2 linked regions of the Larkinella insperata genome follow. The protein of the gene in region 2 interacts with the protein of the main gene of each other region in a pairwise test. Links are inferred from orthologs where the notes say so. Each region holds a gene or a part of one and is shown on either strand. Other genes may lie near its edges.

The links.
Region 1: the proteins of OQ371_RS13870 (region 2) and priA interact in binary tests that used the Escherichia coli proteins (3 or more experiments, as listed by UniProt). The link is inferred for Larkinella insperata from one-to-one orthologs.

The regions. Positions count from the first base shown.
Region 1 is NZ_CP110973.1:3,152,367-3,168,271, forward strand. The notes cover bases 5,088-8,216. They hold priA (replication restart helicase PriA), read left to right. Parts: upstream 5,088-5,464; coding sequence 5,465-7,969; downstream 7,970-8,216. Other genes in these bases: OQ371_RS12855 (monovalent cation:proton antiporter-2 (CPA2) family protein), read left to right, coding at 5,088-5,349; OQ371_RS12865 (pPIWI_RE_Z domain-containing protein), read right to left, coding at 8,155-8,216. Also shown: OQ371_RS12835 (alpha-L-rhamnosidase-related protein), read right to left, coding at 1-707; OQ371_RS12840 (DUF3108 domain-containing protein), read right to left, coding at 808-1,548; OQ371_RS12845 (YpdA family putative bacillithiol disulfide reductase), read right to left, coding at 1,575-2,603; OQ371_RS12850 (NAD(P)H-dependent oxidoreductase), read left to right, coding at 2,854-3,456; more of OQ371_RS12855, read left to right, coding at 3,463-5,087; more of OQ371_RS12865, read right to left, coding at 8,217-8,616; OQ371_RS12870 (hypothetical protein), read right to left, coding at 8,700-8,987; OQ371_RS12875 (ADP-ribose polymerase), read right to left, coding at 8,990-10,342; OQ371_RS12880 (pPIWI_RE_Z domain-containing protein), read right to left, coding at 10,393-10,782; OQ371_RS12885 (helix-turn-helix transcriptional regulator), read left to right, coding at 10,920-11,951; OQ371_RS12890 (aminotransferase class V-fold PLP-dependent enzyme), read right to left, coding at 11,979-13,268; OQ371_RS12895 (GntR family transcriptional regulator), read right to left, coding at 13,492-14,514; OQ371_RS12900 (Gfo/Idh/MocA family protein), read left to right, coding at 14,650-15,690; OQ371_RS12905 (BNR-4 repeat-containing protein), read left to right, coding at 15,707-15,905.
Region 2 is NZ_CP110973.1:3,451,193-3,466,917, reverse strand. The notes cover bases 9,891-12,839. They hold OQ371_RS13870 (single-stranded DNA-binding protein), read left to right. Parts: upstream 9,891-11,063; coding sequence 11,064-11,615; downstream 11,616-12,839. Other genes in these bases: gldE (gliding motility-associated protein GldE), read left to right, coding at 11,647-12,839; mutY (A/G-specific adenine glycosylase), read left to right, coding at 9,924-11,012. Outside these bases: OQ371_RS13920 (CBU_0592 family membrane protein), read right to left, coding at 9-263; L-rhamnose/proton symporter RhaT, read right to left, coding at 405-1,442; OQ371_RS13910 (SDR family NAD(P)-dependent oxidoreductase), read left to right, coding at 1,833-2,543; OQ371_RS13905 (M16 family metallopeptidase), read left to right, coding at 2,687-5,584; OQ371_RS13900 (hypothetical protein), read left to right, coding at 5,842-5,973; OQ371_RS13895 (YdeI/OmpD-associated family protein), read left to right, coding at 6,046-6,525; OQ371_RS13890 (Rne/Rng family ribonuclease), read right to left, coding at 6,585-8,147; OQ371_RS13885 (tetratricopeptide repeat protein), read right to left, coding at 8,553-9,395; OQ371_RS13880 (HU family DNA-binding protein), read right to left, coding at 9,478-9,783; more of gldE, read left to right, coding at 12,840-12,975; OQ371_RS13860 (hypothetical protein), read left to right, coding at 13,026-13,388; OQ371_RS13855 (M20/M25/M40 family metallo-hydrolase), read left to right, coding at 13,493-15,043; OQ371_RS13850 (hypothetical protein), read right to left, coding at 15,075-15,401; OQ371_RS13845 (nucleoside hydrolase), read right to left, coding at 15,481-15,725. UniProt on the Escherichia coli protein: Plays an important role in DNA replication, recombination and repair. Binds to ssDNA and to an array of partner proteins to recruit them to their sites of action during DNA metabolism. Acts as a sliding platform that migrates on DNA via reptation.

The sequences.
Region 1 (15,905 bases), 300 kb from region 2 along the record:
ATGGTGCGCGGCACCAGGTTCCAGTTGCCGTCGGTACCCAGACCGCGCGGTTTGGCGGCCCAGCCTACCGGTTTAGCCGCTGACCAACCGGCATCGTCGAAAGCCGGTTCCTGCCAGCCCCAGGGGTATTTGGCCCCCTCTACCCGGTCGCCCGCACCGACAACAATGTAGGTGCGTAGTTTCGGAATGTCGTTGATAACGGGCGAATAGGCCGGATTCTGGTAAACTTTCCAGGTGTTGTTGGTATTGACGACCTGTTCGGCGTCGCCATCGCCCTGCACGATGAACCCGAACTGGTAGTGCATTTGATAAAAGGGAGCGTATTCGGCCATGTAAGTCACCACGGCCGCCAGCGTATTTTTGCCGCTGGTCAGGTACGGCGCAAGATCGACGGTTTCATAATTCCAGTTCTGCAGATCGCTGCGGGCCGGGCCGGACACCACGGCTTTTCCGTTGACGAACAGTTGATAGCGGTTATCACCCGAAACGTTGATAACGAAGCGGCTGGGCTTTTGGGCCAGATCAAAATTCTTGCGGAAATGGTAGACGCCGTAGGACCGGATGGGAGCCGTTGGGTGCCCGATCCACTGCGCTTTCCAGAAATCGGTTTGCCAGCGGAGACTCGGGTTAACGGCCAACGGAGCGGGGGTTTGAGCGAAGGAGAGAAAAGTCGAAAAAATAAGGTAAAAAAGCAGCCAGGTTTTCATACAAGCGGGAATCAATCAGAATCTTGCTGCAAGATAATGACAAATCCGCGCTTCTTCGCTTTTGTCCGTTTGAGAAGACGGGTTGCCCGTCATGCCAAAGTCACGGCCTTTCAACGCTCATGCGCAGGCCGTTTATTATCGTTTCTGATTTAATTCGGGTACGATCCTTTTTGGAAATATAGTAAGTCGTGTGGGCGTCGGGAGCAATGTCATCGTTGACGTCAACAACGTAACAGGTAATTCTTTCGCCCTTGGTATCTGTCAACTGCGTTTCGCTAACGCCGATGATGCGGGCAGTGAGCAACCCGCGTCTTCCAAGAGTAACGTCAAAGATCGGAATCGTGGCTTGATAACTGACTTTCAGGGGCAAAAAACGGATTAAGAGCGGGTAGAAACTGGAGCTGACCGTAGGAACTGCTACGGTTTCCCGCTCCGAAGTTTCCCGCATAGTTTTATGATCGTGAACAGACGCATTCATTTCCTGACCGCTGAACGTTAGGTGTATGGTGCGTTGTAGATTGGAAGAAGTGTAATAAACGGGAACGAGTGTTTCCTGAAGAACGACGGTTGTATCGATTTGCGTCGGACCAGAAGCCCCTTTTGAGGTCAGTTCCTGGATAAAAAGGAGCTTGTCTCCCTGATAATTCGGTTGAACAGTCGTCAGGGAGGTGGCCCATTCCCGCTTCGTTGCGCCTTCCCAATAATACCAGACGGCTTTTTGCTTTTCAGCCGGAATTGCAAATGGACCCGCTATGACTTGAATGGATTGTGTTTTAGTCTGCGCTGTTGCCGGTTTTGACAAGAATAGTAACAGAACCAGGCAGAAGCTTAGTTGCTTCATTAGAATGAACTGGTTACAAAACGTGCTTAGATTCGCTCAATCAGCTCGGCCACTTTCCGCACCGGCTTGCCCGTGAGGTGGTCGATGATGGCTTTGGCGTGCTCACGACCGTTTTCGATAAACACTTTTTCGGTGTAAATCCCGGCCATGACGGTACCGCAGACGTACAGACCCGGCACGTTGGTTTCAAAGGTTTCCTTGTCGTACACCGGCACCTGCGTTTCCGGATTCAGTTCTACACCGCATTCTTTCAGTAGCTCAGCGTCGGGAATGTAACCCGTCAGGATCAGGACGAAATCGGCGGGGAGCTCGTTTTCCTCACCGGTCTGCAAATTCGTGAGGCACACTTTTCCGGGTTCGATGCGGGTCACGCAGGTGCTGAACCGGGTGTTAATTTTGCCTTCCTTCACCCGGTTTTTAACGTCCGGAACAAGCCAGTATTTAACGGTTTTTCGGAAGTCGTCGGCCCGGTGAACAATCGTGACGTGGGCGTCGGCGCGGTAAAGTTCCAGAGCCGCTTCGACCGCCGAGTTCGACGCGCCAACGATGACAACGTTCGTGTAGGAGTACTGAAATGGTTCGTCGTAATAGTGCGTGACGTGCGGCAAATCCTCACCCGGAATCTGAAGCGAGCGCGGTTTGTCGAAATAACCCGTCGCCAGAATTACCTTGCGCGACTGGTAGGTTTGTCCGTTGGTCGTAAAAACCGTAAATAACTCTTCGTTCTGATCCCCTTCGTCGCCCGTCGGTGCATACCGCGTTACGTGGTTGACTTCAGTAAACAGTTTGAAATTCAGGTTGAAATAACCCGCTACTTTGCGGTAATACTGGAGAGCTTCGTTCCGGTTGGCTTTAACGCCCGCAATGGGAAATGGAATACCGCCAATCTCAATATTTTCGGCGGTTGAGAAAAACCGCATCATCTTCGGGTACCGCCGAATGGACTCCGTCAGGCTGCCTTTTTCCAGAATCAGGTGACTCAAACCGGCTTTGGAAGCTTCAATTCCTGCGGCCAGTCCACACGGTCCACCACCAATAATTATTACGTCGTACATAGTTGGAAAATCTCGTTAACAGGCTGTATTCGTGCACCAAAATAAGAATACCAAAAGTAACCAAAGAAGTTCTGTCTGGCGGGATATTTTCCCAAAATCACGCGCTGATTGGGCCGGTTTTACCCGAAATTAGGGTGGGTAACCAAAGACGGGCGCGGTTTTTATTTCTTTCTATTTGGCTTAAATTTGACCAGACAGGGGCATCCGACGGGCTGGCCCGTTGCATATTTCAACTCTTTACGGCTAAAAAATGGCGTCCGTTCTCATTCTTTTTGCGCACCCCGCCCTGGAGAAATCCCGGACCAACCGGATTTTGATGGGAGCCTGTCGGTCGGTCGCTTCGTCGGTTCCGTCGGTCACCGTCAATGATCTTTACGAGGAATACCCGGATTTTGACATCGACGTGGACCGGGAGCAGCAGTTGTTGCTCGATCATGAATACATCATTCTACACCATCCGTTTTACTGGTATAGTGCGCCCGCGATGGTGAAACAGTGGGAGGATTTGGTACTCGAACACGGCTGGGCGTACGGTCGGGAGGGCAATGCGCTGGTGGGCAAAAAGATTTTCAATGCCATCACCACCGGCGGTCCCCGGCGTGCCTACGAAGAAACGGGCCTGAACCGCTTTACGGTGCGGCAGTTTCTGGCACCTTTTGACCAGACGGCGCATTTGTGCAAGATGATCTACCTGCCTCCGTTCGTTGTTCACGGCACCCACCGGCTCACGGAAGAGGAAATGCACCAGTACGCCCAGCAATACCAAAGTCTGCTGACCATGCTGGCCACCGAACAGGTCGATGTGGAAGACGCCCGGAAGCGGCTGTATCTGAATGAAATACTTGTTGATTAATCCATTATGAACCAATCCATTCTAATTCAGGCCATTGTTTACCTGGCCTCGGGAGTTGTGTTTGTTCCCATTGCCAAACGGCTGGGGCTGGGGTCGGTGCTGGGGTATTTGCTGGCCGGTGTGGCCATCGGCCCGGCGGTGCTGGGGCTGGTGGGCGATGAAGGACAGGATATCATGCATTTTGCCGAATTCGGCGTCATCATCATGCTGTTTCTGGTGGGGCTGGAACTCGAGCCCGAACGGCTCTGGAAACTCCGCGTTCCGGTGTTGGGGCTGGGCGGGTTACAGGTGCTGCTGACGGCTTTGCTAACCGGCGGTCTGGCACTGGCAGCGGGTTTGCCGTGGCAACCGGCGCTGGCGCTGGGGATGATTCTGGCCATGTCGTCGACCGCCATTGTGCTGCAAACCCTCAACGAAAAAGGGCTGATGCAGACAGCCGCCGGGCAGAATACCTTCGCCGTGCTGCTGTTTCAGGACATTGCCGTTATTCCGATTTTAGCCATAATGCCGCTGCTGGCGACGTATCCGGTTGCTTCCTCAACCGATCACCACGCGCATTTTTCGCTGACCGACGGTTTGCCCGGCTGGTTGCGGCCGTTTGTGGTCGTTGGGGCGGTGCTGGCGCTGGTGTTGATTGGGCGGTATGTGATGGGAACGGTTTTTCGGATCATCGCCCGGACCGGCCTGCGGGAGGTTTTCATTGCCACGGCTCTGCTGATGGTGGCGAGTATCTCGGTATTGATGGAAATGGTGGGGCTGAGTCCGGCGCTCGGGGCTTTTGTTGCGGGGGTGGTGTTGGCCAACAGCGAATACAAACACGAGCTGGAAAGCGACATTGATCCGTTCAAAGGGTTGTTGCTCGGTTTGTTTTTCATTTCCGTCGGGGCCGCCATCAATTTCGATCTGATCATGGAAAACCCCTTGCTGGTCATCGGAATTGTGGTGGCTATCATGGCGGCCAAGGCGCTGGTTCTGGCGGGGTTAGGGAGGACGTTTGGTTTGCCCACAGACCAGAACCTGTTGTTTTCGCTGGGGCTTTGTCAGGTAGGTGAGTTTGCCTTTGTGTTGTTTTCCTTCGCTTCGCAGAACGGTATTCTAGCGCAGAATGTGGTGGACCTCATGACGGCAGTTGTTGCCATCAGCATGGGCCTAACCCCGCTGGTTTTCCTGGCGAACGAAAAGCTGATTCTGCCGCGACTGGGCGCCAAAGAGGACGACAGGAAAGAACCGGATCACATCGAAGAACACAACGCCGTTATTGTGGCCGGTTTTGGCCGGTATGGTAACATTGTCGGGCGGTTTTTGCGGGCCAACAACATCGGTACGACGGTGCTGGATTTTGATTCGGATCGGGTCGATACACTGCGGAAACTGGGCATGAAAGTCTACTACGGCGATGCCTCCCGGTACGATCTGCTCAAATCGGCGGGGGCGGAAAAAGCCCGGTTGATGATTATTGCGCTCGATTCGCCGGAGAAAGTGCTCGATCTGGTCGAAACAGCCAAAAAGCATTTTCCAAACCTGAAACTGCTGGTGCGGGCCGCCGACCGCGAAGATGCCTACGAACTGCTGGATGCGGGCCTCTCCCATGTTTACCGCGAAACGCTCGATAGTTCACTCCGGATGGGCGTCGATGCCATGACGTTGCTGGGCTTCCGAGCCTACCAGTCGCAGCGGGCGGCCCGATTGTTCCGTAAACACGACGAACGGAACCTAACCGAACTGGCCGCCGTTCGGCACGACCGCAAGCAGTATTTCAGCAGCGCCCGCCAGCGCATCCGCGATCTGGAAGAACTGCTCAGTTCCGACACCAACGACCGCTGGCTGAAAGATGTTGACGACGGCTGGGACCCGGAAAGCCTGCGCAACGAAGTCCGGCAGATGAAGCCGTGAGCTGACTAAAAATAAAGGGGGCGTTTTGAGCGCTGGGGCGGCTTTGGCGATTTTTCGGAAGGAACTTATCGCGGCAATTGTTAACTTGCTATAAGAAAAGATAGCCATACCACCTGTGCAACCATTGCCGCTGACATTTGATTTTGCCGAAGAAACCACCTATTTCGCCGACCTCATTCTACCCGTTCCGATCCCAAGGATGTTTACCTACCGCGTGCCGCGCGATATGGTGGAACGGCTGAAAGTGGGCGCGCGGGTGATTGTGCCGTTTGGCAAAAACCGGGTGTATACGGCCGTTGTCGGGCGCATTCATCACCAGCCTCCGAGTAATTACCAGGCCAAATACATCCTCGAACTCCTGGACGAATACCCGCTGGTGACAACCTACCAGCTGGAGTTATTCTCCTGGATGGCTGAGTATTACCTCTGTAACATCGGCGAGGTGCTGAACGTGGCGCTGCCCTCGGGGCTGAAGATTACGAGCCAGTCGAAAGTGCAGTACAACCCGGACTTTGACTACCCCGAACTGCTGACGGAGGGTGAAGGGCGGTTGCTGGATGAACTGAAAAAACATTCGGCCCTGTCGTACGAAGAACTCGGGCGGCTGGTCGGGGAAACCAACGTGCCGACAACGATCAAATCGCTGGTGGGAAAACGGGCGGTGATTGTGTTCGACGAGGTGCGGGAAAAGTACGTGCCGAAAATGGTGCGGAAAGTGCGGCTGACGGAGCGCTACGAAACCCGTGAGCAGGTCCTGGCCCTAATCAATGCACTGGAGAAATCGCCCAAGCAGCAGGAAGTGGTCATGAAATACCTGAGCTACGTGCCGGTGCAGAATAACCCCATCCTGAACCGCAAAGGGCTCGACAAAACCGTCCTGAACCAGGACGATGAAGTCTCGCAGTCTTCGCTGCAAACGCTGATCAAAAATCAGGTTTTCGAAACGTATGAAGTGATCGTGCCGCGTTTTGGCGACGACGATTTGCCGAATGTGGAAGTAAAACTGACGGACGTTCAACAGCGGGCCTGCAACCAGGTGCTCAGCCAGTTTAACGAAAAAGACATTGTTTTGCTGCACGGTATTACCGGAAGCGGGAAAACGGAAGTGTATATCAACCTGATCCAGACGGCCCTGGAAAGTGGTTCGCAGGTCCTTTACCTGCTGCCCGAAATCGCTCTGACAACCCAGATTGTGGTCCGGCTGAAAAAAGTTTTTGGTGACAAACTGGGTATTTATCATTCCAAATTTTCGGATAACGAGCGGGTGGAGGTCTGGAAGGGCATTGTCGACGGACAATACCAGTTTGTGGTGGGCGTGCGCTCGGCGGTTTTTCTGCCGTTCGACAACCTGGGGCTGATTATTGTGGATGAGGAACACGAAACGTCCTACAAACAGCACGATCCGGCTCCGCGCTACCACGCCCGTGATGTGGCGATGATGATTGCCCACTGGCAGAAAGCCAAAGTCCTGCTCGGCTCGGCCACACCGTCCATCGAAAGTTACTACCACGCGCAGCAGGGGCGTTATGGTCTGGTAGAACTGCTGGAACGTTACGGCGACGCCATGCTGCCCGATATCGTACTGGTAAACACCCGCGTTGAACGGCAGCAGAAGAAGATGAAAAACGAGTTTTCGTCCGTCTTGCTGGATCATTTGCAACACAATCTGGAGCGGAAGGAGCAGAGCATTCTGTTCCAGAACCGGCGCGGCTATTCGCCGTACCTGCAATGCGAAGATTGCGAATGGACAAGCCGCTGCCCCAACTGCGACGTGAGCCTGACCTACCACATGCGGGCCGCCGAACTGCGGTGCCACTACTGCGGTCACCACGATCCCGTGCCGAAAAGCTGCCCAGCCTGCGGTTCGTTCAAAGTGCGGACGATCGGTTTTGGAACCGAAAAGCTAGAAGACCAGTTGCAGATTGTGTTTCCGGAAGCCCAGATTCAGCGCATGGACCTGGACACCACGCGGGCCAAAAATGCCTATCAGCAGATCATTTCGGAATTTGAGGGCGGCAACGTCGATATTCTGGTCGGCACGCAGATGATCAGCAAGGGGCTCGATTTCGGGAACGTCAGCCTGGTCGGTATTTTCGACGCCGACCGGATGATTCACTACCCGGAATTTCGGGCCGTGGAGCGGGCGTTTCAGATGATTACCCAGGTGAGCGGCCGGGCCGGACGTCGCGCGGATCGGCGGGGTAAAGTCCTGATTCAGACGACGAATCCGCAGCAGGCCGTGTTGCTCAAAGTGATGGAAAACGATTACAGGGGCTTGTTCGAAGAGGAAATCATCGAGCGGCAAAATTTTAATTACCCGCCTTTCTCGCGGCTTATCAAACTGACGGTTCGGCACGCTGAGCAAAACATCAGTCAGCAGGCGGCCCAACGGCTGGTGGATCAACTGACCGAGAAGCTGGGCGAAGCGCGGGTGCTGGGGCCGGAAGTGCCGCTGGTGGAGCGCATCCGCAACCAGTTTCTGTACACGATTCTGATCAAACTCGAACGCAGCATCAGCCCCAAAGCCGCTAAGGCATTTATTCTGGAGAAAATCAACGAGCTACTGAGTGACAAGGGCCTGAAAGCCGTAACGATCGTAGCGGACGTAGATTGTCTCTGAGGCTCCCCCGCTGCAAGCCCTGGTGAAACAGAAAGAGGCAAACGACCACCTGCAACCGGGTCAAAACCGAATAACAGCTCAGTTTGAAAAGGATCAACGGTTTGTTCTGGAAAACAAGCAGCAACAGGATCTTCAAGGCCATGATCGTCGTGGCGAATGCAGATTGTGGGTTGATTTTCATAAGTCTAGGCGAGCGCTTGTCGAAACAGTTCTTCCCGGTTCCGTAAATTACTCCGATTGACTTCTGAGCCGCAACTTCCGGTGCTGTGCGAACCAAAAGCCCGCAGACTCGTCGGCAGTGAATCGTATTTGGCCAGCGCCATCAGCCAGACCGTACGATCCATGTAGGGAGCCAGCAGCGCCCGGGCGCGGTTCAGGTAGCGGTGTTGGCGCGGCTTCCAGACGGGGCGGAATTGATACACCACTCCCTCGCCATTCAGCAGGTCCGGAAGCGCCTGGGGCGGAGCCAGCGGCAACAATTCTGCCAGCAGATACAAGCCCAGCTCAACGTTCAGCAACCGGTTGGCCAGTTGGCCCGGCAGTTCGTGTTGAAACCGGAGTTGTGTCGCCAGCGGTTCCTGCCAGTGCAAGGAGAAAGGACTCAGCTGGCGGGCACGAAGAGAGTCGGACAAAGGCAGTGCATTCATGGTCTATGTTGTTTACCGTCGGTCAGTTCGACGCGTTGATCATAACAAAAATGCACCCTGAAGAACGTAACCTTTTTACGTTGTCAACTTTTTTTTAAATTATTTTTTGTCCGATTCGTCAAGAGGGGCGGCAGGACCGTCAGGGGCGGGAAATAATAAACCCGGTACGTTCCGTTGTCGTTGATGGCCCAGTTTTCCTGTTGGGCCACCGCAAACAGCCAGGTTGAAATTTCGGCCTGATAAGCCCGGTAACCCCGGTTGCGGAGGTGGTTTTTTACGTCCAGCGTCGTGGTGCTTCCTTCGGCCAGAATCAGGGTCGTAGCGGCCAGGCGGACGGCCTGCCGGGTGGTTTTCTTTGCTCCGGTTTTCATGCTTATAGTTTGATTCTGACCATATACCGAACGGTACACTGGGCCTGGTTGTACACAATGAACTCGTTTTTGAGCAGGCTCTCGCCCCGTTGCGCAAATACCGAATCGTACCGGGGATTGATCCGCTTCAGGACTGCCTGGTCCAGCTTCATGTGCTGAGGCTCGTGGCGGGTTACTTTCATCTGCTTGCCAACGTGAACTTCGTAGATGCCCAGGTAGCCTTCTTTCTGTTTCCCGTTCGTCCAGACCGAACCGTGTAGTGATGTATAATTGAGGGATTTGCTGAATTGATCAGCGAAATAAATGCCGTAGCCAAACATTTTTCCGGTGATGACGGCATTCGTCGGGCGCAGCACCAACCCGGTTTTAAGAATTGACAACCAGTTTTCGCTGCGGCTGCCGTGCCAGAGCAACTGCGTTTTGGGAGTGGAACTACTGCCGACGTAGGCTTCAAAAGCCGCCTGGGCGTGGGCCTGGCTGACGCTGAAAGCCGCGTCGAACTTGTCGGCGTCTGAGCCCATCATCCGTTTGATGAGCGTTAGTACCCGCTTGTCGGTAACGGGTTCCACCGTCAGGTTCATCATCTCGAGCAGCGAAGCGGGCGTTTGGTCGGGACTTTCCTGCGACTGACGCAGCTCGACCTGCCCGCGCATGACGTCCAGCGTGTCCTGTTCAGAAGCCAGTTGATCGTGCAGCTTTTGCAGGTCGTCGGCGGTTTGGGGCGTTTGGGCTAGCAAATGCTGGCCAACTTTGCCCATTTTTCGGGGAATCACTTTAAACAGTTCGAGCAGCGTGCGGTTGTAAGCGGTTACATCGGCGTTCGGTGCCACCAGCGTCGTCAGATCGTTGAGCAGTTGCTGGGCCGTTTCGACCTGTTTGCGCGTAACCTGCTGGGCCGTCACAACGTAATTCTGAAAAATCGACTGGTTGGCGAGTTCCATCAACCGGTTCATCAGACCGCGCACCTCCGGATCGGCAATGGTGCTGGCGTCGGTAACGGCGGGCCCCTCAACGTACATGTGCGTCTGATCAACGTAGCCTTTCGTTACTTTTTCCCGGATTTTCCGGTCCCATTGCGCCATTGGGTAGGTGGCCACACTTTTGGAGCCGCCTACCCGTCCGTAATGGACCGTAAACGTACCATCCGGCTGTTCGTGCATTTCGTAGTATTTGTTGTTGTTTTCAGCAGTGACCATAATCAGTTTTACGGTCCGCAGCTTTGGAGTCGGAACATCAGCCGGTTTGGCCGATGAATCGACGGTGGGCGTGGGTGGACTAGTCGGAAAGGGGGCGGTTTTGAGCGCAGTTGCTGGCGCAACAAGTTGGGTAACCTGCTGAATCAGATTCGAAAGCATATCAATCTGGAAAGTTAGAAAAGGAGGGATAGAAACAAACAGGAGGGCAATCAGCTCAGGACTTTCCGCAGAACGGTCAACCGGTTGCGGGAAAAACCGACGGTTTTAGGACCGAACCGGCTGCGGTCGCGGCTGATGTCATACGCCTGAAGATCGGCGGGGGCCGCCATGTATATTTCCAGCAGGTCGTGCCAGCGGCTGTAGGGCGTCAGGTGGGTCAGCAGCGCCAGCCCGCGGTTGCGGAGCTTGTGCTGGCGGGTGGTCCAGCCGGGATTGACGTGGCTGAGCAGATCGGGCAGGGCGCCGGGCGATGCGTTTGGCCGGAGCTGAGAGATTAGGAACAGGCCCAGTTCAACGTCCAGAAGTTGACGGGCCGACAGCCGGGTTACCCGGCGACCGCCCGTAACGGCGGTTTGCGGAGAGGAGAGTAGTGTATTCATCGTGTTGTTGTTGTTTACGGCTCGGTTGAGGAATCGAACAGGACAAAGTTGGCCCGTTCACAACGTAATCTTTTTACGGTCTTCTGTTTTTCTGTAAAAAAAATTTCGCTTCTTTACCGCAACAAATTCGGTGTCCCATGCCCATAACCCGTTCTGCCTTCCAACGATACCGCCTGATCGACGAAGTGATCAGTCGCCATCCCCGCAAGTTTTCCAAACAACGGCTTTTTGAATTGCTCCGGGAACACTGCGGCATCCGGTCCATCTCGTCGCTGGAAAAAGACATTCAGCGGTTGCGCGAAGACCACGACGCCCCCATTGCCTACGATAAACGCAGCAACGGTTATTACTACACCGATCCGCAGTTCCGGTTGCTCCGGCTCATGCTCACGCCCGACGACATGGAAGCGCTTGACTACGCCCGCGAGGTGCTGGCGGCTACGCAGGGCGCTCCGGTGGTGGCCGAACTGACCAACGCCCTACAGAAAGTGCGGCAGAGCCTGGACATTGTGCGGGAAGTGCGGCCGGAAGACGGCAATGCGCTGGGGCCGGGCCGTAAGGTGGTGTACGTCGAAGAAAAAATCCTGGGCGGTAATCGCCAGTACGTGCCGGTGCTGATCCGGGCCGTGAACCAAAACCGGCAGGTTTCTTTCCATTACCACAAACACGATGGTTCGGTGACCGAAACCGTCACAGCCGCCGAACGCACCCGGCGGCTTCACCCGATTCTGCTGCGGGAAGTGGCCGATAGCTGGTATGTCATTGGTTACGACGAAGCCAGCGGCCGGGAGAAAACCTACGCCCTCGACCGCATGAGTGACCTGGAGATTCTGGACGAACCCTGTGCCGTGCCGGATGCGGTGCTGGCTTATGTGTCGGAGTTTTTTGAGCACATTTACGGCATTACGGACACCACCGATCCGGTTGAGAATATTGTTCTGTCCTTTACGCCCCTGTTCGGTCGCTACGTTAAAGCCAAACCCATCCATCAGACGCAGGTGGTCCTGCGCGACGATGAGACCGAATGCGTGGTGAAACTTCGGCTGGCTCCCAACCGCGACCTGATGATGCACCTGCGTAGTTACGGCGAACACCTGAAAGTTGTGCAACCGGAAAGTCTGGTCAAGGCCATGAAAGAATCGCTGCGGGCCATGCTGGAACGGTATTAAGGTTGCCGGTGGGCTGGGCGGGCGGTTTTACCGGATGGCGGACGCGCTCAGCAGCTCTTCCCGGATTCGGCGGGCCACAATCTTTTCTTCGCCGGGTTGCAGCATCCAGGCCGTTACGCGAACGGTATTGCCGCCTTTCAGCGTTTCGGCCACTACCGGGTCAACCGAGTCGGAACCGGCCTGGTAATGGTAGAGGGGCAGCCCCGAGAAACTGGCTTCGATGGACGGATGGCCGTTCCGGAGCCGGTCGCGCAGTTCCCGGCCGGTCAACTTCACCACTGCATCGTCCCAGTTGATGCTCAGCGTGGGGGTAACATTGCCGAGTTCCGGGATGATTACGTGGGTGGTTATTCCGGGTAAATCATTCACTGCGCTCCGGATGTGAGCGATCTTGGTTTCCCATTCTTGCCACTCCCTGTCGTGATCGGTGGCGATGTACTTTTCCAGCGCGATGTACATGCCGAGAATTTCCTCTTTGTTTACCTTGTGGCCGCGTGCAACGGTGTAACCGCGGGGTGGCGCGTTCAGCCGGGCCGCAGCAAGGATGTTTTTGCGGCCCATCAGAATACCGGCGCTTTGCGGACCCCGGATGGCTTTACCGCCCGAAATAAACACCAGATCGAAGCCCATATCGTTGAATTTCCAGAGATTGGAAACGGGCGGTACGTCGGCGGCAATGTCGATAGATGTCGGGATGTTGTGTTTTTTGCCCAGAGCCACCCAGGCTTCGTGTTTGATGGTTCCGTGGTTGGCGGCAATGTTCAGGAAATGCAGCAGGGCGGTTTTTTCGTTCACTGCCTTCTCCGCATCGTCCAGCGTTTCGACCTCGATGATTTTACAGCCCGTATTCAGAAAGGCGTGGTTGTAGCGTTCGTTGTGACTTTTCTGGCAGATCACTTCTGACTTCATGCCGGTGCCTTCCAGGTGAGGCAGCTGCTCCACTTTCCGAACGTCTTCGCCGGTCAGGATGCCCGCCAGCCCCAGGGTCATGGCCGAGAAAGCCCCGCAAGTCACCATGGCGGCTTCCGAATGAACCAGTTGCGCAATCCGTTCGCCGACTTTGTCCTGCACCTCGTCGATCATGCAAAACTGCTTCGAAGTGCTGTTGATGATATCGACCACTTCGTCCCGCATGAGGCAGCCCGACATGTAGGTCAGCGTACCGGCGGCATTAATGAACGTGCGCACGCCCAGTTCTTTGAAAATATCCCGCGTGCGGCCGGACGATTTTGGGGTAGCGGCAGACGAAGCGGCTGTGGGTACGGCCCCGGCCAGCGGGAAAGCCGTCAGACCTTTTAGAATTTCCCTGCGTTTCATAGCAATTCGGTTCGGCTCAGATGAGTTTCTAAAATAGGCAGATAATCGCAAAACAACGGTTTTTCTTCCAGTATTTCCTGAAAATGCCGGTTTTAAGCGAACGTTCCGGCCGGCGCGGATTGATGGGCAAAAGTGGCCTGAAGCCCGGCTTCGAATCAAATCAGCGTAGCAACTGGAACCGAACTGGCCGCAGACTCCGCCGATCGCTGGTTAGCGCGGGTTGCTACAGCGACTGGCGCGAAATCAACCCGCCCGGGTTGGCCACCTGAACCCGGCTACGCTCGGTCAGCAGTTGCCCGGCGGTCTGTCCCATGCGCGCAAAATCGGTGGAAATAACCGTAATGCCCCCGGCCAGAATTTCCTTGACCGGCGTGTCATCGTACGAAATCAACCCCACATCCCGGCCTAGCCGCCAGTTCATTTGGTTGGCGTGTTTGATGAATTGAATCAGGTCCCGGTCGGCAAACAGCAGATAAGCTTCCCCCGGCTGAACTAGGTCATCGGAATAATCATCGACCAGTTTGCACGCCATTCCCGCCGTCTCGCCAAAGCGTTTAAAACCGGTCAGGGTACCCGGCGGTATGTATTGAAACCGGGCTTTGGACTGCACCAGCGTTAGTTTCCGGTACTTTCGCAGATCGGGCAGGGCACTCGTCAGCGCCTGGTAAATATCCTGTTCAAAATCCTGGTAAACAGCCGCGTAGGAACCTTCCAGCCGAGGCAGGGCCTGATCGATCAGCAACAGCTTGTCTTTGGGCAGTAAGTCCACGATGGCCGAAACATCCTCGTCAAAATGCGGCATGATCACGTAAGCGTTGTAATGCCCGACGCCGTTCCGGATCAGGTTTTCAAAAATTTGCGGGTTGTAGTGGTGAAAGAAAATGCTTAGTGCGGTATCGGGCGGCAGGGCGGCTTTCAGGGCGTCGTAGAGCGTTTCCTTATAAGCGTTCAGCGTATCGAAAATCACCAGCACGTTCAGGGGCGCCCGCACATCGGTACTGGCCACATAAAAACCCTTGCCGTGCTGCGAGCGAATAATGCCGCGCTGCCTGAGTTCTTCGTAAGCCTTAGCGACCGTTACCTTGGCGACCTTCTGGCTACCGGCAAGTTCACTGATGGACGGAAGCTGCTTACCGTGAGCCAGGGTACCGTGTTCGATGGCTGCCAGAACGGATTCAATCAACTGCTGATATTTGGGTTGCCCACTGACCGGATGGGCCTGTAAATCGGGCGTAAGCTTATCCATGTTCACCTAAATTTGCCAGACCAACCGTTGTAAATCGATAGAAAACTTTCTACTTTTGCTTCGATTAGTGATACAGTAGAGTACAGTAGAGTAACGGGCAAATGTACATTCTTTTTATTTTTCTTCAACCGTTTCATGCAAAAATTGAAGTTTGCCATCCTGGGCACCGGCTTTTGGGCGAATTACCAGATTCCGGCCTGGTTTGCCCTCGACGGGGTTGAACTGATCGCTCTTTATAACCGCACCGGCACCAAAGCCGAAGCATTTGCCCGCCAGTACAACGTTCCGAACGTCTACGACAACGTTGATTTACTCCTCGACCGTCATGCCGGTGAACTTGATTTTGTGGATATCATTACCGACGTGGATACCCACGCGCTGTTTGTGGAAAAAGCCGCCCGCCGGGGGCTGCATGTGATTTGCCAGAAGCCGATGGGTCCCAGCCTGGAAACGGCCCGGCGGATGGTGGAAACGTGTCAGAGCGCGGGCGTAGAATTTTACATTCACGAAAATTTCCGCTGGCAAACTCCGCTTCGGCACCTGAAAACCGTTCTGGATTCGGGTGTCATCGGGCAGCCGTTCAAAGCGCGGGTGAGTTTCTGCTCGGGATTCCCTGTGTTTGAAAACCAGCCCTTTCTGGCCGAACTGGAGCAGTTTATCCTGACTGACATTGGGTCGCACATCCTGGATGTCAGCCGTTTTTTGTTTGGCGAAGCGGCCTCGCTCTACTGTCAGACCCAGCGGGTCAATCCGACCATTAAAGGGGAGGATGTAGCCAATGTGCTGATGAAAATGCGTAGCGGGCTTACGTGTTACGCGGAAATGTCCTACGCGTCGATTCTGGAGCGGGAGGTATTTCCGCAAACACTCGTCAGCGTAGAAGGTTCCAAGGGCAGCGTGGTCCTGGCGCCGGATTACACGATTCAGGTCACCACCCGGAGGGCCGACGGGCAGCGCGAAACCCGCTACCTGACGGCCACCCCGCCCGATTATCCGTGGGCCGATCCGGCGTACGCGCTGGTGCATTCGTCCATTGTCGACTGCAACCGCAACCTGTTGGAGGCCTTGCAGGGCCAGCAGCCGGCCGAAACCACCGGCACCGATAATTTTGAAACCATTCGGCTGGTGTATGCCGCCTACGACTCGGCCGCCCGCAACGAGGTTATTCACTTGTAGCAACCAAAACCACCGCATGAATCACTTACGCAATGCTTTATGGTTTAGCTGGTTCCTGATCACCGTGGTGGCGCCGGAAAGCCGCAGCCAGAATTCAGCAAAAGCCGACGGCTACCGGGGTATCTGGTATTTCATTGGTCCAACCAAAAACGAATACGCTTATAAATACAGTGGCGGGTTGGGAACGTATCCCGCCAACCACTACCCGTTCTCGG
Region 2 (15,725 bases):
TGCAACGGTCAAAAGCTTTGCCGGGGCCGGTAGATGCGGTAGGTGGCCCAAAGCCCGATCAGCAACCAGGCCACATTGACCACAATACTCTGCCGGTCGTGGGTGTGTAGTGAATTGATAATTAACCCGATGGCTCCAGCTACGTTCAGAAAATGGTAGGCCAGTGTATCGGCGCGCAGGATTCGCAGGGCAAGCAGTAGGTAGGCCGCCAGGTAAGACAGTACCCCCAGCCATCCAGCCAGTTCAATCCAGTAAAACATCATGATAAAACAGGACGGTCGTTGAGAAACGGCTTGAAGATACTCATTTCATCCCGACCGCCGTAGCATTGATCCCATCTTTTCACCAGGTGGCCAATTAACCGCACGCAGGCATCATCCGAGCATACCCAATCCCTACTTTTCTTACTCCGCCAGGTAATTACCAATTCCGACAACAACCGTGGAAAACACCACCGTCGCGATGCCAATGGTGATTGTACGCATGGTCGGGCGGTTGGCACCCCGCCACTCGTGCAGGTACAGCCCCCAGAAGCTGCTGAAAGCGATGATAAAGGCCATGTGCAGCGTCCAGCCCGAGAAACGGTATTCACCCATTTTGCTGTCGCCCATGCCGTAAAAGAAGAATTGCAGATACCAGGTGATGCCAGCCAGGGCGCAGAAGACAATATTCCGCACCGCCGGAGCCGAAACGTTGCGGTAATCACCGTAGGTTTTATTTTTGATGTTCAGGTAAATACACCACAGGGCGTTGGTAGTCAGACCGCCCAGCAGAATGTAAACATAAGGGGCACAATTCATAAAAAGCGGGTCGGCACCGTTCTGCACGGCCAGTTCGGCAATGGGTTGTCCGGCCGTTACGCCGAACGAAAAACAGGCACTCATGACGCCTGAGAATATAGCAACCAGTACCCCCTTTTTGAGGTCGAACTCAGCAACGGCTTCCTTCTTTTTCTCCTCCGTTACCGATTTTTCCTTCATCATCCCGGCAATGCCGCAAATGGCGATTCCCAACACGCAGATGGCCAGACCCAGCACAATCACCTGTCCCGAGGTAGTCCGCATCAGGTCGCCGAACTGCCCCAGCCAGATGGGCGGTACCAGCGTTCCGAATACCGCACAAAGCCCCATGACTACCGCCATGCCGAGCGACAGGCCGAGATACCGCATGGTGAGCCCGAACGTTAGCCCCCCAAATCCCCAGAGTACTCCCCAGAAGTAAGACCACCATTTGGTTTCGGTTGGGGCGGCCGCCAGTACCTCAAACAAGTTCGGTACGGTAACCAGGGCAAAAATCAGGGGCGCCAGCACCCAGGAGAAAACCCCCCCGACGAGCCAATAGCTTTCCCAGGCCCAGCCCTCGACTTTTTTGTATGGCAAATAGAAACTGCCGGAAGCGAACCCTCCGATTGCGTGCAGAACAACACCCCAAATTACAGCCATTGGTTACGGAATAAAAACGTTTGCGGGTAGGTACAATAGTCTAATTTTAACAAAATAGTGTAGTTTGCTGAGAAATACTTTCCTGCTCTCTCCTGAACCTTAAAGCGGTAGAAGAGCTGTTTCTAACGATTTTGCCACCTAACTATTTTAAAAGAGCAGGAGAGCACGGTATAGTTGGATCAAACTAATTTAATAGTATTGTCCTGTAGAATACTATTTCATCATAGGTTAGTAGGATAGGCCTGTTAGATTTCTAATGGGCTTATTTTGTTTTATCCAGACTGCAATACCGTCTCTTTTCAGTCAGCTCCCGTTATCGCCCTTTCGTCTCACTCCTCCTTTTGTTTAACTTTAATTAAACACCACCGACTTTTACAGGTTTCTCTTTGTATGAGAACATTCGATGGAAAAAATATCCTGATTGTGGGTGCTTCGTCGGGCATCGGTCAGGCAACGGCCCAGTTGATTCAAGCTGAGGGGGCAAATTTGTTTACCCTGGGCCGCCGACAGCCGGAAGGAATTCAATCCATACACATCACCTGGGACGCCAGCACAGCGACCGAACCGGACAAAAGCCAGTTGCCCGCAACGCTGCACGGTCTGGTCTATGCGCCCGGTACCATCCGGCTGGCCCCTTTTGGCCGCTTGACGCTCGAAAACTTTCGGGACGACTTTTCCGTAAACGTCCTGGGTGCCATCGCTTTGTTGAAGGCCGCCGTACCGTCCCTCATTCAAAGCAAATCGGCCAGCGTTGTGCTGTTCAGCACGGTGGCGGCCCAGTTGGGTTTCGGGCTTCATTCGTCCATCAGCGTTTCCAAGTCAGCCGTTGAAGGGTTAACCAAGTCGCTGGCAGCCGAGTACGCGCCTTATGGCATCCGGTTCAACGCCGTGGCGCCTTCGCTGACCAACACCCCACTGGCGAGTTCCGCCGGGCTGGTAGCCCCCGACCGAATCCAGGCCGCCGGCAAACGTCATCCCCTGGGCCGCATCGGCTCCCCGGAAGACATTGCCCGGATGGTTACCTTTCTGTTGTCGGACGAAAGCAACTGGGTGACAGGCCAGATCCTGGGCGTCGATGGTGGACTAAGCACCCTCAAGTAAATAACTGTCCTTTGTGGAAATTTACGCACTGGCTCAATCCGTTGTCGGGTCATCTGACCGCACTTTATCCCCGTTGATTTGTTCGTTGCGCCTTTTAAACGTGGTCATATTTTGGTTAATTTGTATAGTTCATCAGCTATACAATGAAAAAAATACGCTATTGCCTGGGGTTCCTGGGCCTGATGGTTGCCCACCTGGCTTTTTCGCAAACCAAACTCGTTGAAACCGTAACCCGTAAGGACGGCGAACTGATTATTCCGTACCAGAAGTACATCCTGCCCAACGGTCTGACGCTCGTTATCCACGAAGATCACTCGGACCCGATTGTGCACGTCGATGTGACCTACCACGTTGGCTCAGCCCGGGAGGAAATTGGCAAATCCGGCTTTGCCCACTTTTTTGAGCACATGATGTTCCAGGGGTCCGACCACGTGGCTGACGATGAACACTTTAAGATCGTCACCGAAGCCGGCGGAACGCTGAACGGAACTACAAACGCCGACCGCACGAACTACTTCGAAACCGTACCCAGCAACCAACTGGAACGGGCGCTGTGGCTCGAAGCCGACCGCATGGGTTTTCTGCTAGATGCCGTTACCCAGAAAAAATTTGAAATTCAACGCGCCACCGTCAAAAACGAGCGCGGTCAGAACTACGACAACCGCCCGTACGGTCTGGTGTACGAATACACCGCCAAAAACCTTTACCCGTACGGCCACCCCTACTCCTGGCTCACGATTGGGTACATTGAAGACCTGAACCGGGTGAACGTCAATGACCTGAAAAACTTTTTTCTGCGCTGGTACGGCCCCAACAACGCGGTTTTGACCGTGGGTGGGGACGTCAATCCCAAGCAGGTTGTGCAACTGGTGGAGAAATACTTCGGCAGTATTCAGAAAGGGCCGGAAGTCACCAAAACCAAGGTACCAGCCGCCGTGATTGATAAAGACCGGTACGTTTCTTACGAAGACAACGTTCGTTTTCCGATGCTGCGGATGGTGTACCCAACGGTACCGCGTTTCCACCCCGACGAAGCTCCGCTGGATGCGCTGGCGCAGATTCTGGGGGGCGGCAAAAGCTCGCTGTTCTACAAAAATCTGGTTAAAACCGAGAAAGCCGTGCAGGCTAATGTCGGCCATCCGGCCCAGGAACTGGCGGGCGAAATCACCTTTACCGTCCTTCCCTTCCCGAACATGCGGCTGGACAGCACCGAAACGATTATTCGCAACACGCTGGCCGAGTTTGAAAAACGGGGCGTCACCGACGACGATCTGGCGCAATTCAAAGCCACCCGCGAGGCCGAAATCATCAATTATTTGTCGAGTGTAGCCGGTAAGGTTTCCCAACTGGCTTCCTTCCAGACGTTTACCGGCTCACCCAACTACCTGCCGAAAGAGATGAAACGGTATCAGGATGTTACAAAAGCGGACATCATGCGGGTTTACAACCAGTACATCAAGGATAAGAAAGCCGTTATTCTGACGGTATATCCCAAAGATCAGAAAGAAATTGTAGCCCATCCGGACAATTACTCCATTGACACAACCGGTTACAAATCGCCCGACTACGGCTATACCGGCCTGAAGTATGCCAAGGCCAAAGACTCGTTTGACCGCAGCAAAAAACCGGCATCCGGCCCCAACCCGGCCGTTAAAGTGCCCCCGTTCTGGACCGATAAACTGCCGAATGGGTTGAAAGTGATCGGAACCAAAAACGACGAAGTGCCCGAAGTGACGCTGGTGTTTTCCGTCAAAGGCGGTCATACGCTGTCGGCCAGCGATCCATCCAAAGCGGGCATTGCCCAGCTTACGGCGTCTTTGATGAACGAAGCCACGCAGAATTTCAGCAACGAAGAGATCAATGCAAAACTCGAAAAACTCGGTAGCAGCATTCAGATTTACGCCAGCACCGAAGAAATTCAGGTGTCGGTGTCGTCGCTGACCAAAAACCTCGACGCAACGCTGGCGCTGGTGGAAGAGAAACTGTTCCGCCCCAAGTTTGCCCAGGCCGATTTCGATCGTCTGAAAAAACAGCAACTCGAACTGATTGCCAGCCAGAGCACGCAGCCGGTTGTCATTGCCAACAAAGCGTACAACAAACTGCTGTACGGCAACGACAACATCCGCGCCATTCCAACCAGCGGAACCGCTAAAACCGTTGAAAGCATCACGCTGGATGATGTTAAAGCGTTTTACGGGAAAAACTTCTCCCCTTCTGTCACGAACCTGGTTGTGGTGGGCAATGTCGACAAAGCTGCGATTTTGCCGAAGCTCGATTTCCTGAAAAAATGGGAAGCCAAACCCGTCACCCTGCCCAAACCGGCAATGGCTAAAAAGGTTGATAAAACCCGGATCTATCTGATCGACAAAGACAAAGCCGCCCAGTCGGAAATTCGGATTGGCTACCTGACGGATCTGCCGTTTGATGCCACGGGCGACTATTACAAAACGGGGCTGGCCAACTACATTCTGGGCGGAGCTTTCAACAGCCGCATCAACATGAACCTGCGTGAAGACAAAGGCTGGACGTACGGCGCCCGCTCGGCGTTCGGCAGCACCAAGACACCCGGACCGTTCACGGCCCAGGCCGGTGTCAAAGCCGCGGCCACGGATAGCTCGGTGGTTGAGTTCATGAAAGAAATTACCAACTACGGCAAGAACGGGATTACCGAGTCCGAACTGGCGTTCCTGAAAAGCTCAGTGGGTCAACGGGATGCCCTGCGGTACGAAACCTCGTTCCAGAAAGCGCTTTTCCTGAATCAGATCATTGATTATGATCTGCCGGGCAACTTCGTGGAGCAGCAAAGCCAGATTCTGAAAAACATCACGAAGAAAGACATCGACGCGATTGCTAAAAAACGCCTGCCCATCAACAACATGATCATCACCGTTGTTGGTAACAAATCGGCCATCAAGCCGGGATTGCAAAAACTGGGTTACGAGGTTGTCGAACTCGACAAAGAAGGCAACCCGGCCGTAGCGGAAGGAACCGCGACGCCAGCCGCTCTGGGCGGTGCCTCGTCGACGAAACAAAATCGATGACATTCGCTCGCATTGAGTTTTTCATAAAGAAAGCCGCTGACGAGCGGCTTTCTTTTTTGTGCCAGTGCCAAAAAGAGAGTGATCATGTGCTTTCTATGCACCGTCGGTATGCACAACTTATAAATAGATTCACTAATCGAATCTATGAAAACGCACCTTAACACCGTATTATTCGTAAGCAGGAGTGCCGAATCGAGTTTAAATGGCCAGATTTTCCGAAGGAAATCGGTGGTAGTAACGGTATTTCGCCCGCCATCGTGGCGGATGCGTTATTGCCGGAGCTGAAAAGTGACACGTACGAAATCTACGTTGGTAACACCGCCAATCTGTCCAAACTTTTTCTGTCCTCAGCCGCCGAAGCGTTGCTGGCGATCAACGACCGGCGCTGAAAGAAGCCGGTTCTTGTCTTTCTGTCAGCAGTTTATCCATATCTTTAGCGGTTGAACAACCTTTGCATTGCGATGGAAAAACCGCTGGTCGATGGCCCGTATCGGCTCGAAAAATTCCAGGGAAAAGGGGGCTGGACCTACGCAGCCCTGCCGGAGGTAAAGCCCGATAAAAAGTCGTACTTCAATTGGGTAAAAGTAAAAGGCCAGATTGATGATTATGAGCTGGTCCATTGCCAGTTGATGCCGATGGGGAACGGACGGCTTTTCCTGGCGGTGAAGGCTGAAATCCGGAAACAGATTGGGAAACAGGCAGGCGATTGGGTGCATATCACGCTGTATCCGGAACAGGCTCCGGTCGATACGCAGCAGGATTTACTGCTGTGTCTGGAAGATGAACCCGCGGCCCATAAAGTCTTTCTGGAGTTTACTTCCGATGAGCAGAAAGCGTACATCGACTGGATTGATTCGGCGAAAACCGAGGAGGCCAAAATTGAACGCCTGGCCGAAACCGTCAACCGTTTGGTGAAAAAGAGAAAGTTGTCCGATGGATAAATCAAAAGCCACCCGAAAAGGTGGCTTTTGACATTCTGGTTTCGAAGTCTGGCCAGCGATTAACCCGCCGTTACTTCGATTTCCTCGCCCTGTTTGTTGTAGAACTTGAATTCATTGATGCCAAACGAGCTGTCTTTTATCAACGTAACCCACGTCTTATATTTCATAAACCACTGCATCTGCTTCGACCACCAGCCTGCGGTATAATAGGCAAAGAGGTACGGATGCAGCATAATTTGGACACCGCGCTCGTTCTGGCGGGTCAGAATATATTCCACGTTCTGCTCAATAACGTCGGTAATCAGGATACTAGCCTGGATGGTACCGGTTCCGCCACAGGTCGGGCAAACCTCTTTGGTAACAATGTTGATTTCCGGACGAACCCGCTGCCGGGTAATTTGCATCAGTCCAAACTTGGTCAGCGGCAGGATGGTAAACTTCGAGCGGTCGGCTTTCATTTCCTCCCGCATCACGTCGAAAATCATTTTCTTGTTGTCGGGCTTCTTCATGTCGATAAAATCGACGACGATGATTCCGCCCATGTCGCGCAGCCGGAGCTGGCGGGCAATTTCTTTGGCAGCTTCCCTGTTAACGCTTACAGCCGTAGCTTCCTGATCTTCCTCAGAATTCGATTTGTTACCGCTGTTGACGTCGATGACGTGGAGAGCCTCCGTGTGTTCAATGATCAGATAACCGCCACCGGGTAGGCTCACTGACCGGCCGAATAGCGATTTAATCTGTTTTTCCAGCCCGAATTGTTCGAAAACCTTCGTCTTGTTGTTGTTGAATAACTTAACGATCTTTTCTTTTTCGGGGGCAATTGTGTGAATGTACGTTTTAATTTCATCATACATCTCCCGGGTGTCGACGGTAATGCTGTCGAATGATTCGTTCAGCATGTCGCGGAGAATGGATGAAGCCCGGTTCATCTCGCCAATTATCCGGTCGCGGGGTTTGGCGTCGCGCAGGGCCGCAATTCCTTTTTCCCATTTTTCGAGGGAATTGGTCAGATCGCGGTCCAGTTCTTCAACGTCTTTACCCTGTGCAACGGTCCGGACAATTACGCCAAAATTTTGCGGTTTAATCGACGACATCAGGCGCATCAGGCGCGTGCGTTCGGCTTTATCCGTAATTTTTTTGGACATATTGACCGTATTGGCAAAGGGTACCAACACCAGATACCGCCCCGCAATGGAGATATCGCAGGATAAGCGCGGTCCTTTGGTCGAGATGGGTTCTTTGACAACCTGCACCAGAATGGGTGCATTCTTGTTCAATACCTTGTCAATCTTCCCGAGTTTGTCAATTTCGGGTTCCAGCTTGAAATTGTTCAGCTTGCCGGTATTGACCCGTTTGGCGATGACATCTTTGGTAAATTTGTTAAGCGAATTAATGTTGGAGCCCAAGTCCAGATAATGCAGAAACGCATCTTTTTCGTAACCAATGTCGACAAATGCGGCATTGAGGCCCGTCACTAACTTCTTAACTGTACCTAAATAGATATCGCCGACGGTAAAGCTGCTGTCCGACTCTTCAACGTGATATTCCAGCAGTCTTTTGTCTTGCAAAAGTGCTATCCGATCACCTTTCTGAGTCGAACTAATTACTAATTCGTTACTCACAAGATGAATGTGCGGTTAAGAGGCCCGAGATAAAGAAAAAGGCCGGGCAATCGGTTCGTTGGCAATCAGGCAATTGCCCGCTGCACAAGCGAATAAGTCCTCCGATTGGCCGGCCTGTATGGTAGAATCCACCCGCAGGTGGCCTACCTTATTTTTTCTTATGGCGATTCTTTCTCAGGCGCTTCTTCCGCTTGTGGGTAGCAATTTTGTGGCGTTTTCTTTTCTTTCCGCAAGGCATAATGGTAAGTATGTTAAATGGTTTTAAAAATGACTGATCGCTTCCCTGTTAGACGGCTGGAGGCTGTTTGCCCGGTGGAACGACTTAACGGTCTTTTCAACCCTCACGCCTTTCCACCATTGGATCACATAACCCCGGTAGCCATTCAAATCAGCAAGCCATTCAGGTTACAAATTCTGCTCGAGTTCTTTGATAGCCGCCTGAATTGTCGGGTCTTTCTCCCGGGCTTTCACCTTGGCCAGCAACTCCCGTGCTTCTTGTTTCCGGCCCATTTCGCTTAAGCTGATGGCCAGATAAAACTGCGCTTTGGTATTTTCCGGATGACTGCTCAGAATAGCCTGGAACCGTTCGACCGCCCGGTTATACTGTCCTGAACGCATCGAGAGCAGCCCCATATTAAAGAGCGCCAACTCGTTGGTTGGGTCTTCCTTCAGCACATCCCGCAGCAGCATAATTCCCTGCATGGGCGTTTCGGTCGTCACATAGGTCATCGCCATGTTTGCCTTAGCCGCCAGCAGATTCGGATTACCGTCGAGGGCTTTCTGATAAAACTCCCGGGTCTTTTTGCCGAGAGTCACCATTTTCTGGTTGTCGGCGGCAAACCCGTAGGCTTCATAATACAAATCTCCGGCCCGCAGCACATTCGCTTCGGTCGGAGCGGCTTGAGCCAGTTTGTCGGCTACGTAAGCTGCACTATCGTAACGACTTACCTTTCGATAAGCTTGGATCAGATCAGCCCCAACGGCCGGTTTTTGTTTATCGTCAACGGCATCAAAACGGCCGCTTAAACGGTTAAGTTCCTTTTGCTGTTCGGGCGTCAGGCTAACCGTGTGCAGGTCGGAACGATCGGTACGCAACACTGCCGTATCCCGAACGGCGGTTTCTGGGTCGGTAGTCCGTTCGTTGGTCAATGTCCGATCTTCGTTTCGAACCACCACGTTTGGCAGACTGTACAGACCTGCCGTCGCCAGTACGCCCAGGCCGATGACGAGAAGAATGGATTTGTTCATCGTATCAGACATGAGAGATTAGGTAAGAGGGGTGAGAATTGTTCTCTTGTCTAATCTCTCATCTCTCTTGTCTTACAAAAGATTAAGCCGAAACGTTCTCGCTGTGCTTAACCTGGGTTTTTACTTGTTCAACAAACACTTTTGCCGGCTTGAAGCTGGGAATGAAATGCTCGTCAATAACCATCGCCGTATTTTTGGAGATGTTCCGGGCCACTTTACGGGCTCTTTTCTTGTTAATGAAACTACCGAACCCTCTCACGTAGATGTTCTCGTTCTTCGCCAGATTGTTCTTAATTACGGTGAAGAATGTTTCAATGGTGTGTTGAACATCTGCCTTGTCGATTCCTGTCTTCTCGGCAATTTCTGCGATTACGTCTGCTTTCGTCACGTTCGTACTAAACTTTAAGGTTCAATCAGTTGTTGAAAAAAAGTCTCTTCAAATTGGAGCACAAAGGTAGATTTTTCCTGTTAGAGAAAAAACACTATTTCGGGTTTTTTCTTCTCAACGACACCTAGTTACAAATTATTTTGGATTGGTTTTCAGACTCAGACGACTTAAAAGACGGTTTTGTCAACCCACTAACGGTATGGTATGAATACCACAAGCGCGATCTGCCGTGGCGCCATACCCGCGATCCTTATTTCATCTGGTTATCAGAGGTTATCCTGCAGCAAACCCGTGTGGCACAGGGCCGCCCCTACTACGAACGCTTCGTAGCCGCCTACCCTACCGTGCAGTCGATGTCAGACGCTGATGAACGGGATTTGCTACGGCTCTGGCAGGGCCTGGGCTATTACTCGCGCGCCCGGAACATGCACCGAACGGCCCAGCATGTAGCCGGTCCGCTGGGTGGTCAATTCCCGGAAACGTACCACGAATTACTGAAACTTCCGGGGGTTGGTGCGTACACGGCTGCCGCCATTGCCTCATTTGCCTTCAACGAAAAAGCCGCCGTTGTTGATGGTAATGTTTACCGCGTACTGGCGCGGGTTTTCGGCCTTGAAGAGGATATCACAACCACGCAGGCCAAGAAGACATTTTCCACCCTCGCCAACCGGCTCATTCAACTGTCTGACAACCCGGCGACGTACAACCAGGCCATCATGGAATTCGGGGCCATCCAGTGTACACCGGTTTCGCCCGACTGCCTGCTCTGTCCGATGCAGCAGCGGTGTCAGGCGTATCTGACGGGCCGCCAGCGCGAATTGCCGGTTAAAAGCAAGAAGAATGCCGTCCGCGAACGGTATTTTAATTACATTGTCATCCGGCAGGGCGACCGCATTGCCATGAAGGAACGCACGCAGAAAGATATCTGGCAACACCTGTACGATTTTTGCCTGATTGAAACCGAAGAACCTATGGAAGCGTTTCGGGAATTACCGGAGGGGGCCCTGTTGAACTGGGTTCTTCAGGAAGGAATTCTGAGGGGGTTGTCCGACGAACGGACGCAGGTTTTATCGCACCAGCGCATCCGCGCGCGGTTCTGGCTGGTGGAGGTTCCGGAAGGTCGAAACGTGTCGCTCCCCGATGGCCTATTTTTTTGTAAACCATCTGATACAGAACGGTTACCAAAGCCAATTTTAGTAGTAGACTATTTGAAAAGTCTCTATTTTTGACTAACTTTACTTGCTTAGATAATATCAATTCATCATCTTATTTACCGTTTTATGGCAAGCATGAACAAAGTGATTCTGATTGGCAATGTTGGTAACGATCCTGAAGTCCGCTACCTTGATGGAGGGTCGGTTGTTGCCAAATTTAGCGTTGCCACTAACGAACGCTACACCACCCGCACCGGAGAGCAAGTGGATCAAACAGAATGGTTCCGCGTTGAAGTTTGGAATGACCAGGCTAAAACCGTTGAAAAATATGTCCGCAAGGGCAACCAGATTTATGTCGAAGGCCGTTTAAAAACCGAAACCTACACCGACCGCGAAGGCAAGGAGCGCTTTTCGCTGACGGTTCGGGCCACTACGTTCCAGTTTCTGGGCGGTGGTCGTCAGGATGGTGCTGAAGGCGGTGATTACCAGGATGCACCGCCGGCGCCCCGTCAGCAGGCAACTCCGCAACCCGTTCCAGCCCCGGCACCCCGTCAGGCGGCCCCCCAACCGGCACCAGCCCGGCCGACGGCTCCGCGGGCCGAAGCACCGGCAGCCCGCAAACCGGAACCCGTTCCCGACGATATGAGTAACGCTGGCGACGACGATCTACCGTTCTAAGCCTGCGCTTTGTTCACTTAGAAATAACTACATGGATAGCGATCCACTCTCGGGTAAGGTGCTCCAGGCTGATGTCTGGAGCACCTATCTTGGTTTTTACGGCCCTTATGCCGCCATTTTGATTGTACTACTGGCTATGGCGGCCATTGTATCGGCTTCCGAAGCCGCTTTCTTCTCCCTTTCGTCCGACGATCGGGCGGTCTGCCGCGTTAGCGACGATGCCGCCGAACGCCGGATCATGCACCTGCTCGACCGCCCCCGGCGGCTGCTGGCCTCCCTGCTCATCTTCAACAACTTGCTGAACCTGGCCATCGTCGTTATCGTGACGTACCTGGTCTGGAAACTCAGCCAGCTCGACCCCAGCTCCGGATGGGTGCTGGCCAGTGTGACGGTTATCGTAACACTAGCCATCGTGTTGTTTGGGGAAATTATTCCAAAAGTGTACGCCAGCCAGAACAGCCTGACGGTGGCCCGGCGAACGGCTCCGCTCGTCGCCCTGGCCTCGGCGCTCTTTCGCCCTTTATCAATCCTGCTGGTTAGCCTGACCAGTGTGATCGACCAGCGTATTCAGCGACGCGGCTACAAGGTGTCGATGGAGGAACTCAACCAGGCCGTTGAACTGACCAGCCGGGAATCCACGCAGGAAGAGCGTGAGCTGATCAAGGGCATTGTCAACTTCAGCAACCTGACCGCCCGGCAGGCCATGCGGGCCCGGGTTGACATAACGGCTTTCTGCGATGATCTGGCCTTTACAGAACTACTAACGCAGATCAATCAGTCCGGCTATTCGCGGGTGCCGGTTTATAAGGAGTCGCTGGACGAAATTGAGGGCATTCTGTATTTGAAAGATTTGCTGCCGCACCTCGACAGTGACGATTCGTTTCGCTGGCAGACGCTCATCCGGCCCGCTTTTTTCATTCCGGAAACCAAAAAAATCGACGATCTGCTCCAAGATTTTCAGAAACGACGGGTTCACATGGCCATTGTTGTTGATGAATACGGCGGAACCCGCGGATTGATTACACTGGAGGACATCATTGAAGAGATTTTTGGCGATATCAACGACGAGTTTGACGACGACGAACCGGTGCCTTTCCAGCGCATCGATGAGCAGACGGTTATCATGGAGAGCAAGATTCTCCTGACGGACGTTTGTCGCGTTCTGAACCTTGATATGACCTATTTTGATGCCGTTAAAGGGGAAAGTGAGTCGCTGGGCGGGTTACTGCTCGAACTGTTTACCCGCGTTCCGGAAACCGGGGAAGAAGTTGGTTATGAAGACTTTACGTTTAAAGTTCTTTCGTCTGACGGTAAACGGATTCAGAGCGTGGAAATTGTAAGGCAGGAAGCAGCCGCCTAGCTAGCCAGGTCATAGCCCGTTTACCAGGCAGAAAACCATCTTTTCGCGACTTGGCAAAAAACGAAGTGACGGCCATATCGAAAATGCGTTTCCCATCGGCCCCCGCTGGCCACAGCCCTGACTGTTTGGCCGAATGCCTCGGCTTCCAGGCTGGTTCTCTGGGGATTGTACATTGGCGTGGTGCAGTTCCGTTTGCCTGCCTGATTTTCTTCTGTGAAATAAACGCCCCAGAATGTATTGCTTTACCAAACCGTCAAACTTCTATTTACGGGCGGTATTCTCTCCATTCTGATTTCGCGGCTGTTCTTCAGCAACGTCAGTTTTTATCGAGTTGGCTGGCCGCTTCGAGTGCCGGTATGGTGGAAGAATATGGAAAGCTGCTGACGGTTCTGGCCTTGATCCACGGTTATTAACTTATTTATAGATCCGATTGTAATTAACGAACAATTGGTAGACTTTCATAGGCTTACGGGTACCAAATCGCTACATTAGTAACTCAACCTAAACGTTACTAACCATGAGAAGACGCCTGTTGCTTTTCAGCGTCCTGACCGGCATTTCCCTCGCTTCGTTCGGCCAAAACGACAAGCCGGATCCGGCCGTAGTCAAAAAAATCCGGGAAGAAGGGCTCAACCGTTCCAAAGTTATGGAGACCGCCTTTTACCTGACGGACGTAAACGGCCCCCGTTTGCAGGGACCGGGTTTTATGAAAGCCGCCAACTGGACGAAAAATAAGCTGACAGAATGGGGCTTGCAAAACGCCCGGCTGGAGCCCTGGGGCGAGTGGGGCAAAGGCTGGGAGGTTGAACGCAGCTACATCGCTATGACGGCGCCGTATTACAAAACCATTATTGCCGTACCTCGGGCCTGGAGTGGCGGAACCGACAAACTCCGGCAGGCCGAAGTGCTGTACATTGATGAGTCGGATACAACGGCTTTGGAGGGATACCGCGACAAACTCAAAAACAAGGTAATTCTGATTCATCAGCCTTTCGCCATCAGGCCATCGTTCAATCCGGATGCCAAACGGTTTACGGAAGCGGACCTCGAAAAAATGGCCAAGGACGATGCGGCACCCCGCGACTCCTCTTACCGCAGCATGATCCAGGCTATGCGGACCCGCAATGCTTTCAACCAAAAAATGCGGAAGCTGGCCAAACAGGGCGGGGCGCTGGCGATTCTGAATACCAGCCAACTCAGCAAAGACGGAACCCTGTTTGTCAGCGGAGACTTTGCCAATGCCGCCAGCGGAACGGCCCACGATGAGCTGGCCGACCTGACCATTTCGGTGGAAGATTACCTGTCGCTGAGCCGGATGGCGAAAGCGGGCGTCCCGATCAAGCTGGAACTGGACGTGAAAACCAAGTTTCACACGACCGATACGAAAGGCTACAACGTGCTTGCCGAAATTCCGGGCACCGACCCGAAACTGAAAGAGGAAGTTGTCATGCTGGGCGCCCACCTCGACTCCTGGCACGCGGCTACGGGAGCAACCGACAATGCCGCCGGTTGTTCGGTGATGATGGAGGCCGTTCGAATTCTGAAAACGCTGGGGCTGAAACCCCGCCGGACGATCCGGATTGCGTTGTGGAGCGGTGAAGAACAAGGGTTACACGGTTCGAAAAACTACGTAACCAAGCATTTTGTGGATCCGGCGACCAACAAATTATCCAAAGAAGGGCAGCAGTTGGCAGCTTATTTCAACGTTGACAACGGAACCGGAAAAATTCGGGGGATTTATTTGCAGAACAACACGGCTGCCGGACTCATTTTTGCGCAGTGGCTGGAACCGTTCCACGACCTGGGAGCCACCACGGTTGCGCCCAAAAGCAGTGGGGGCACCGACCACGTACCCTTTGACCAGGTAGGTCTGGCCGGTTTTGGCTTTATTCAGGATGGTATTGAGTACAGCACTCGCACGCACCACACGAACATGGACACCTACGACCACCTTCTGGCCGATGATCTGAAACAGGCATCAACCATTGTAGCATCATTCGTTTATAACGCAGCCATGCGTGACCAGAAAATACCGCTGAAAACCACGACCGCGGAGTCCGGTCGCTGATGAACGGAGGTGTAACAATCGGCTAGTCAGCTTACAAGCCGATTGTTACGCTTTCTATAAATAAAATTACGAAGGCTACGGTTGTAATGATCAGCCCCCATTCTTTGATGCGGGTCAGCAACTGCCGGTGTTCAACCTGGCTTTGGAAAGACCCTACGATGTGCTCGACAATGTCGGCCGTAGCAAACAAACTGGCGATTTGCAGCAGATGCCAGGCATACTCAAACCCGTCAACGCAGCGTTGCCAAACGAGGGGCTGCACTAAAAAGTAGAAAAGCAGAAGCCATTCTTTGATGCCAAATTGAGTTACACGAACCTGAACGCGGCCAGCGAGATTGATAAAAAGTTGTCTGATCATGGCAGAGTTATACGATGAGCAACTCAAATATAGCAAATATCGGGCTAGATACTCTGACTTCTTTCACAAAAAAGTGCAATTACTTAACTTTTTTTCTGTTTTTTGGTTGGTGCCTCATTAACGTTTCCAGTTCCTGAGTAATCTGCGCCACCGGCATTTTTTCAGTCAGGTAGTAATGGGTGCCGCTTGGGTCATCCTGCCAGCCATTGTTTCCCCCTTTGGCAATATACCGTCCACGTTTCATGCCATAATACGGTTCGGCCCCGCGAATGGCGACCAGTACCGCCGTCTGATCCCAGCTCATCCGACCGTCATTATCTTCCT